DNA from 2 places in the Streptomyces xiamenensis genome. Region 1 is predicted to be linked to the other one. Evidence: riboswitches for the same ligand, from Rfam matches in the RefSeq annotation. Region 1 holds a riboswitch; the other holds the start of a gene.
What was found. Region 1 has a riboswitch for S-adenosylmethionine ahead of SXIM_RS14070 (peroxidase-related enzyme). Riboswitches for the same ligand answer to the same signal wherever they lie in the genome.
Positions count from the first base shown of each region.

Region 2: it holds a riboswitch for S-adenosylmethionine, as region 1 does, so the genes downstream of both, SXIM_RS07805 (aminotransferase class V-fold PLP-dependent enzyme) here and SXIM_RS14070 (peroxidase-related enzyme) in region 1, are expected to answer to the same signal.

Region 1 is NZ_CP009922.3:3,071,858-3,076,148, forward strand. It holds gene SXIM_RS14060 (FecCD family ABC transporter permease) at 1-29, opposite strand, end outside; gene SXIM_RS14065 (ABC transporter substrate-binding protein) at 36-1,118, opposite strand; gene SXIM_RS14070 (peroxidase-related enzyme) at 1,146-2,366, opposite strand; SAM riboswitch class IV at 2,403-2,512, opposite strand; gene SXIM_RS14075 (peptidase inhibitor family I36 protein) at 2,707-3,084, opposite strand; gene SXIM_RS14080 (PucR family transcriptional regulator) at 3,414-4,291, shown strand, end outside.
Region 2 is NZ_CP009922.3:1,715,420-1,719,710, forward strand. It holds gene SXIM_RS07800 (ABC transporter substrate-binding protein) at 1-1,437, opposite strand, end outside; gene SXIM_RS28790 (putative leader peptide) at 1,705-1,785, opposite strand; SAM riboswitch class IV at 1,902-2,020, shown strand; gene SXIM_RS07805 (aminotransferase class V-fold PLP-dependent enzyme) at 2,118-3,446, shown strand; gene SXIM_RS07810 (Fpg/Nei family DNA glycosylase) at 3,425-4,270, opposite strand; gene SXIM_RS07815 (ribose-5-phosphate isomerase) at 4,270-4,291, opposite strand, start outside.

The sequences.
Region 1 (4,291 bases):
GTCCTCGCGTCCCCCGTGGTGATGCTCATCGCCGCTCAGCCCGCCTTCTGGATGTACGCGTCGTCGCCGGGGAAGTCCGCGCCCTGGAACTCGGTGGCCCAGCGCTCCAGGTACGTGCCCGGGTCGACGTCGGCGAACTCCCGCGGGTGCAGCCAGCTCGCCAGGTACAGCGCGCCGATGGCCTTGGACAGGCCGCTGGTGGCCCAGCCGTTGGTGACGAAGACCCGGTCCTCGGCGACGGCCGTGAGGTCCTGCCAGCCGGCCCGGCCGGTGAGTTCGGCGGCCAGGGTGTCGAAGCGCTCCTGGCCGGTGGGTTCGGCGGAGGGCCCGAACTCGTGGACCACGACCTGCGGGTCGCGCTCCAGGATCGAGGCGGGGTCCACGGTGGTCTCGGCCTGCTGGTCGCCGCCGGTGTCCAGGTCGCCGTAGATGTTCTCGCCGCCGGCGGCCACGATGATCTGGTCGAAGCCGGAGCCCGGGAGGCCGGTGAGGTAGGGCTGCTCGGTCTCCCAGTACACGCGGACCGGGTCGGTGCCGGCCACCCGCTCGCTGATCACGTCGAAGATCTCGTCGTAGAACCCGGAGACCCGCTGGGCTCCTTCGGTCTCGCCGAAGACCTCGCCCAGCAGTTCCACGGTCTCGTGGAAGACGTCGAAGTCCCAGGCGGTGGCGACCACGACGGGGATGCCGAAGGGCTCCAGCTGCCGGGCGGCCTCCTGCCAGGCGCCGTTGCGCGGGATGATGAGGACATCGGGGTCGAGTTCGGCGACCGACTCGTAGTTGATCTCCTGGAGGTCCTCGCTGACCACCTCGTCGTCGGATATCCCCAGGTAGGGCAGCCGGGCGGCGGAGACCCGGTCGTAGCCGACGACCCGGTCGCCGGCGCCGATGGCCTGGGCGAACTCGTTGCCGTAGCTGTTGAGGACGACGGCGCGCTCGGCGGGCCCGTCGAGTTCGACGGTGCGCCCGGCGTCGTCGACGACCGTGAGCGTCCGGTCACCGCCGCCGTCACCGCTGCTGTCGTCCGTCTCCTTGACCACGGTGCCGCACGCGCCCAGGGACAGCACGACACCGGTGACGGCGGCGAGGGCGACGGTGCGGGAAAGCCGTTGGCTCATGATGAGGGGTTCCGTTCTGCGGGTGGGTCAGCGGGCGGGGGTGGGCGCGGCGTCCGGCCAGTACGGGTCGCCGAGGCTGAGCATCAGCCGGTTCGCCCAGCCGAAGAACGCGGTGGCGGCGACCAGGTCGGTCAGCTCGGTGTCCGCCAGCCCCTCGGCGCGCAGCCGGTCCACGTGGGCGGTGGTGGCGCTGACCGGGGTGGTGGCCAGGGCAGCGGCGAACTCGATGACCGCCGTCCACCGCGCGTCCTGCCCGGCGGCGAGCGGAGCGGTGGCGGCCGGAAGCCAGTCGGCGTCCCGCTGGAGGGAGACGCCGAGCAGCCGGTCCACGTCCTCGGGCCGCTTCGACATCTGGGCGGACTTGCGGGCGTGCACGGAGGCGCAGTAGACGCAGTCGGTCACCTTGCTGGTCGCGGCGGCGGCCAGTTCGCGTTCGGCGCGGGGCAGCCCTTCGCGGGTGGCGAAGATCGCGGCGTCCAGGGAGGTGCGGGCGGCCAGCACCCGGGGCAGCCGGGCCAGCAGCCGGAAGTACTCGCCGTTGGTCTTGCCCCGGAAGGAGTCCTCCTGCTCGGGGGTGAGTTCGTCGGTGGGCACGGGGGGCACCCAGGCCGTCCAGGACAGGAGCTCACGGGTGTACGCGACGGGGCGCTCGCGTCCGTTGGACGCCACCCGCGCGGTGCTCTTGGTGCGGCCCCGCCCCGGCGTGGGGCGGTGCGGCGTGTCGGCCGGCTCGGGGTTCTGCCCCTGGAGCAGCCGCAGTCCCTGGATGGCGCGCGCCTGGAAGGCGGTGAAAGCGGCGACCTGCGAGATGACGACGATGTCGTCGGGCGTCCAGCCGGCTTCGGTCAGCAGGTCGAGGTCCGCGCGGGTGGCCAGGGCGGGGGAGACGGAGATGAGGTCGACGTGGGCGGCGGCGGCGCGCAGCGTGGGGTCCTCGGGCAGTTCGTCGCTGAGGAACGCGGTGTCCGCCCCGAGCCGTACGTGATCTTGGACGAGCGCGTCGACGCCGTGCCGGCGCGCGGCCAGGGCGGCCAGCCCCCGGCGTACCGGTACGCTCACCGCCGCCTCGCCGCCGAACAGCGCGTCCGAGGCTTCCTGGGCGCGCTGTGCGACCAGCGGTTTGGTGGCCCTGGCCGCCGCGATCCGCTCGTCGAGCCCGGCCAGTCGTGCGATGTCGTCGGGGGTGGTGCTCATGAGTTCCGCCTCGTGGTGCTCGGTCGCGTGGTCGGCCGAGGCACGGGCAAACATGTCGAAATCGTCGAGGACGAGAACGAGGTCTCACGAGGAGCACGCTTGCCGCATCACCGCAGCCCGGTCGTCGGTCCCGGGGGCACCCCGCCGTGCAGGAGGGTTGCCGGCCAGCGAGCCGGGACTTGGCGCTGGCGCTCTTGACCTGATCAGCAACCTAGCACCACCGACTCCGCGCGAAACACCCACTGTCCGCCATATGAGACCAACGCGTCTCACGCGGAGGGACGGCCCAGTTCTCGCAAGGGCACCCTGTCCGTCATGTGAGACACGCACGCAGGCGCGCACGTGGGGACGGGCCCCGGATCGGCGACCCGGGGCCCGCGTGCTCAGGGGGAGATCAACAGGAGGAGCCGACCTTGAAGGAGGTCATCTTGTCGTTGAAGTGCGAGGCCACCGCCGCCTCGGACTTGCCCGGGCCGACGGAGAACATGCAGCCGGTGTACTTGTCGTGCTGGTAGACGGCGACCGTCTTGTCAGTGCGGTTCCAGTAGGAGGTCATCTTGTCGTTGAAGTCGTTGCCGACGTTCGACACGGAGCTCTTGGACTGCAGGAACTTGCCGGTGTAGCTGGAGTGCTCCCACACGCAGAAGTTCCCGGCCGAGCACTGACTGGAATCAGCCGCCGCCGGCACCGCCGCCAGCCCCGCGGTCGCCACCGCGAAGGTCAGCGCCGCCCCGATGCTCGCCAGACGTGAGGCAATCTTCCGGTTTTCCACCTGGAATCCCCCTATGTTTTGTGTGCCTGTCATTACACGATGTGTGCGCAAGAAGGCTAGGAGCGCCACGGTGGCCCGGACCAGAGGACCTATGACCGCCCGACCATCGGAACGCTCCTCAACTCCTGCTGGAATCGGCCGAGTTGCAAGATTGGTGCCCGGACCGGATCCCCCCGGACGAGTGACCGGCACGGCGCCGGGATGACGCCCGCAGACACCGCCGACCCCCCTCCTGTTGCGCCACGAGCCACGATCCACCGCCTCGTCCTCCCCCGACCGATGCCCGGACGCCCGCAGCCCCGCCGCCGGACCCCCTCTACGCTGCCCCGGTGAACGACATCCCCCTGGAGCCGGCCGCCCCCGCCCGCAGCGGGCTGACCGTCGATGCCGTGGTCCGCCACTTCGCCGACCTCCTGGAGCCCGGGCCGCCCCACTGCGGGCCGGGCGACGGCCAGATCGCCGACGTGGTCATCGCCGAGCCGGGAGAACCCCTCGACGGGGCGGCCGGCGCCCTCGTCCTCGCGATCGGCGTACGGGAGACGGAGGCACCCGCGATGGTGGCGGCAGCCGGCGCCGCCGGAGCGACCGCGCTCGCCGTGCGCACCCACGGCGAGGAACTGCCGGACGCGGTACGCGCGGCGGCCGAACACACCGGGATCGCCGTCCTCGGCATCCCCCGGGGGCTGCGCTGGGACCGCGCGGAGGCCGAGGTACGGGCCGCCCTCGCCGTACCGTCCGGCGCGCTCGCGGCGGGCCGCGACGGCGACCTGTTCTCCCTGGCGCAGACCGTGGCCACGCTCACCCACGGGGTGGTCAGCATCGAGGACGGCGCGCACCGCGTCGTCGCGTACGCCGGCTCCGGCGACGAGGCCGACGAACTGCGCCGCCGCTCCATCCTCGGCCGCAGCTGCCCCGAGCCCTATCTGGCGCTGCTGCGCCGGCTCGGCGTGTACCAGCGCGTCCGCGAGGGCGACGAGGTCGTCCCGGTCGGGGAGCAGCCGGAGATGGGCGCGCGGCGACGGCTGGCGATCGGGATCAACGCCGGACGCCGCCCGCTGGGGATCATCTGGGTGCAGGAGGGCGGCCGGCCGCTCGCCGCACGGACACCCGAACTACTGCGCGGCGCCGCCCGCATCGCCGCCGCACAACTCGCCGACCACTACTTCCAGGGCGACGCGCGCGCCCGGCTCGCCTCCCGCGAGGAGCT
Region 2 (4,291 bases), 1.4 Mb from region 1:
GGGGTGGGACGAGCCGTAGACGAGGCGGATGACGTCGATGTCGGCGCGGCCCTGGCTCCAGGTGGTGAGGTCGCCGGGGAACTCGTCGATGGGCACGTCGGGGAGGGTGGCGACCGGGTCGAGGACGAGTTCGACGCCGATCTCCTTCCACTCCTGCTGCACGAGCTGGTGCTGTGCCTCGGCGTCGGGGGAGCCGGCCTGGTAGGTGATGGTGAGGGAGAGCTGGTCGCCGTCGGTGTCGCGGCGGATGCCGTCGTCGCCGACGGTGTCGTAACCGGCGCCCTCCAGCAGGGCGATGGCGGCCTCGGGGTCGTGCCGGATGTCCCCGGACTGGTCGGTGTAGCCGGGGGTGGCGGCGGTGACGACGCCGGAGGCCGGCTGCTGGGTGCCCTGGAAGATGGCGTCGACGATGGCCTGGCGGTCGATGGCCAGGCTCAGGGCGCGCCGCACGTCCGGGTCCTGGAGCTTGGGGCTGGACGCGAGCGGGATGTAGGGGATGGCGATGCCCGGGGAGGCGCCGGTGACCAGGCCGTAGCCGGGGAGGTTGGTCAGTTCGGCCTGGTTGGTGGAGGGGATGCCGTCGGCGAGGTCGATCTGGTCGCTGGTGAGGGAGCCGTAGCGGACGCCGCCCTCGGGGACCACCTCCAGGACGATCTTGTCGACGTAGGCGGCGCCCTGGTTGGCGGCGATCGGGGAGGCCCAGGCGTAGTCCTCGCGCTTGAGCAGCTCGACGGACTTCTCCGGGGTGAAGGAGCCGAGAGTGAACGGCCCGGAGGCGGCGAAGTCGCCCAGGCACAGGTCGGCGGGGTCGTTGCCGAGGGAGGCCGGGGAGAGCTGGACGAACGATGCGGTGGCGGTGGCCTGGAGGAACTGGGCGTTGGGGCCGTCGAAGTCGACGCGCACGGTGTACTCGTCGAGGACGGTCGAACCCTGGTAGCCGGCGATGAAGCTGCTGCCCTGGGGGGCGCGGGCGCCGAGGTCGACGACGGCGTCGAAGTTGGCCTTGACGGCCTCGGCGTCGAAGGGCTCGCCGTCGGAGAAGGTGACGTCCTCGCGCAGGTGGAAGGTGAAGGCGCTCACGTCATCGCTGATCTCCCAGGAGGTGGCGAGCCAGGGCTTGATCTCCTTGGTCTGCGGGTCCTGTTCGGTGAGCTGGTCGCCGAGCTGGCGGCCGACGTTGCGGGAGGTGAGCTGTGGGCGCTGGCGCGGGTCGACGCAGTCGATGGGGTTGGCGAAGGCGTACTTCAGGGTGCCGCCGGCCACGGGTTCGCCGGAGGCGCCGGCGCTGCCCGAATCGTCGCCCGAGCCACCGCCGTTGGTGGTGCCGTCGGTGCCGCAGGCGGTGAGGGCGACGGCGATCGCGGCGATCAGCGCGGTGGCGTGGGCGGGGCGGGACATGCGGCGGCTGAGCCGTCTGGGCGTGGGCGAGGTGGCCACGGCGGAGGGTCCTTTCAGGACGAATCACCCGGCCGGCGGCGCGCGAAGGCGCGCGGCAGGACGGACCGGGGTGAGGAAGGTGAGGAACGTCAGGAAGGTGAGATGGAACGGGCCGTGGGCGACGAGCGGTGCCGCACGGCACGACAGGGCGGAGGGCGGGGCAGGGCACGGCGACGCGGTGCACATCCCGCGAGGAAGTCCCGGCGCGCGAGGGGCGGTTACGGGCGCGGCCAAAGGCCGGCGCTCACCGCCGCGCGGTGGGGGGAATCAGCAGCCCGCACAGGACGCCGACGTGACGCGGAGCAGGTCCACGTGTCGGCGCGATGTCAAAAGCGGCAGGGCTGGCATGCGGTAAATATCAGCCAACCCTCAGTGAGCTGTCAAGGCGGCGGCCATGTGCCGTCGGTCTCGCGATATGGACACAAGGTGTTCATCACCGATCGCCATGACATAGTCTGCGATCAGGTCACGAGTGACAGCGATCAAGGCCCCGGCCCGCTGTCCGGCAACCCTCCAACCGTCGGCGGGGTGCCCCGGGTGATGACCGGGCCGCAGGCAGCGAGGTCTGTGGCAAGCACGGTTCTTGAGGGAGTTCTTCCATGAGCACGCGAATGCGTTAGGGCGCACGCCCCCGACCCAGCCTGCCTCTGTCTGCCTTCAGCCTTTCCCGGAGCTTTGTCATGCCCACTGCGCCGATCGCCCCTGCCCCGAACACCGCCGGCTGTTCCCTCCCGCGCCCCCTCCCCGTCCTCGGCGACGAGGTCCGCGCCCCGATCGCGGACGGCGGGGAGATCGGCTACGCCGCACTCGACTACGCCGCCAGCGCCCCCGCCCTGCGCGCGGTGTGGGACGAGGTCGCCGCGTACGCCCCGTACTACGGCAGCGTCCACCGCGGCGCCGGCTACCTCTCCCAGCTGTCGACCGACCTGTACGAGGAGAGCCGGGCGACGGTGGCCGCGTTCCTCGGCTGCCGCCCCGACGACCAGCTGATCTTCACCCGCTCCACCACCGACTCCCTGAACCTGCTGGCCGGTGCCCTGCCCACCGGCACCCAGGTGTTCGTCTTCGAGACCGAACACCACGCAGCACTGCTGCCCTGGGCGCACCACGGCCACCCCGTGACGTACCTCCCGGCGCCGCGCACCCCGGGGCAGGCCGTCGCCACCCTGGTCAACGCGCTCGCCGACGCCGCCCCCGGGCCCAAGCTGCTGTGCGTCACCGGCGCCTCCAACGTCACCGGCGAACTGTGGCCCATCGCCGAACTCGCCACCGTCGCCCGCCGCTCCGGCGCCCGCACCGTCCTGGACGCCGCCCAGCTCGCCCCGCACCGCCCCGTCGACATCACCGCGCTCGGCGTCGACTGGGTCGCCTTCTCCGGGCACAAGCTGTACGCGCCGTTCGGCTCCGGCGTCCTGGCCGGACGCGCCGACTGGCTGAGCAACGCCGCCCCGTACCTCGCCGGCGGCGGCGCCAGCAATACCGTCACCGCGCAGGACGGCGCGGTCGGCGTCGTGTGGAACGACAACATCTCCCGGCACGAGGCCGGTTCGCCCAATGTGATCGGCGCGTTCGCCATCGCGGCGGCCTGCCGGGCGCTGACCGACGCCGGGTTCGAGCAACTGGTGGCGCGCGAGGAGGAGTTGCTGGCCGTGCTGCGCTCCGGACTGGCCACCGTTCCCGGGGTGCGGCAGCTGGCGCTGTTCGGCCCGGACGCGCCCCGGGTGGCCGTGCTGTCCTTCGTCGTGGACGGCTGGTCCAGCGAGGAGTTCGCCAAGGCGCTCTCCGAGCGCTATGGGATCGGCGTACGCGACGGGCTGTTCTGCGCGCACCCGCTGGTCCGTACGCTGCTGGGCCCGGAGGGCGACGGCGGCCGGGCGGCCGGCTGCGACGGGCCGCTGAAGGCCATCCGGGTCAGCTTCGGAGTGGGCACCCCCGCCGAACACGTGGAGCGCGTGGTGCGCGCGGTGCGCGAACTGGTCGCCGAGGGTCAGCCGGTGGCGGCGCGCTGACCGCGCCCGGCGGCCCGGGCCGGCTGGCACACCGGGCACCAGAACAGGTTGCGGGCCGCGATCTCGGCACGCCGGACCGGGGTCCCGCACACCAGGCAGGGCAGGGTCGCGCGGCGGTAGACGTACACCTCTCCCCCGTGGCCGTCCACGCGCGGCGCCCGGCCCATGGCCCGGGGGGTGTGCTCCGGCCGCACCGTGTCGATGCGGTTGTTGCGCACCCCCTCGCGCATGAGCGGGATGAGGTCCTGCCACATCGCGTCCCACTCCGCGCGCTCCAGCGCCAGGCCCGGCAGATAGGGGTCGATCCCGTGCCGGAAGAGGATCTCGGCCCGGTAGACGTTGCCGACACCGGCGATGATCCGCTGGTCCATCAGCAGTTCGGCGATCGTCGTGCGGCTGGCGGAGATCCGCCGCCAGGCGAGGTCGGGCTGGGCGTCCGCACGCAGCGGGTCGGCGCCCAGACGCCGTTGCACGGCCCCCTTCTCGTCCTGGCTGAGCAGCGCGCACGTGGTGGGGCCGCGCAGGTCCGCGTACGCCTCGGCGGTGGCCAGCCGCAGCCGGATCTGCCCGGTGGGCGGCGGGGGCGGGCCGTCGCCGAAGGCGACCTTGCCGTACAGCCCCAGATGGATGTGCACCCACTTGCGCCAGCCCAGGCCCAGGAAGAGGTTCTTTCCGTGGGCCTCGGTCTCGCGCAGCACCTCACCGTCGATCAGCGCGGCGCCGCCGGCGAACTTCCCCTGCGGGGAGTCCACCCGCACCGCCCGGCCGCCGAACCGCTCGCGGTAGTCGGCGGCCAGCCGGTGAATGGTGTGGCCCTCAGGCATCAGGCGCCGGCGGGCAGCGGC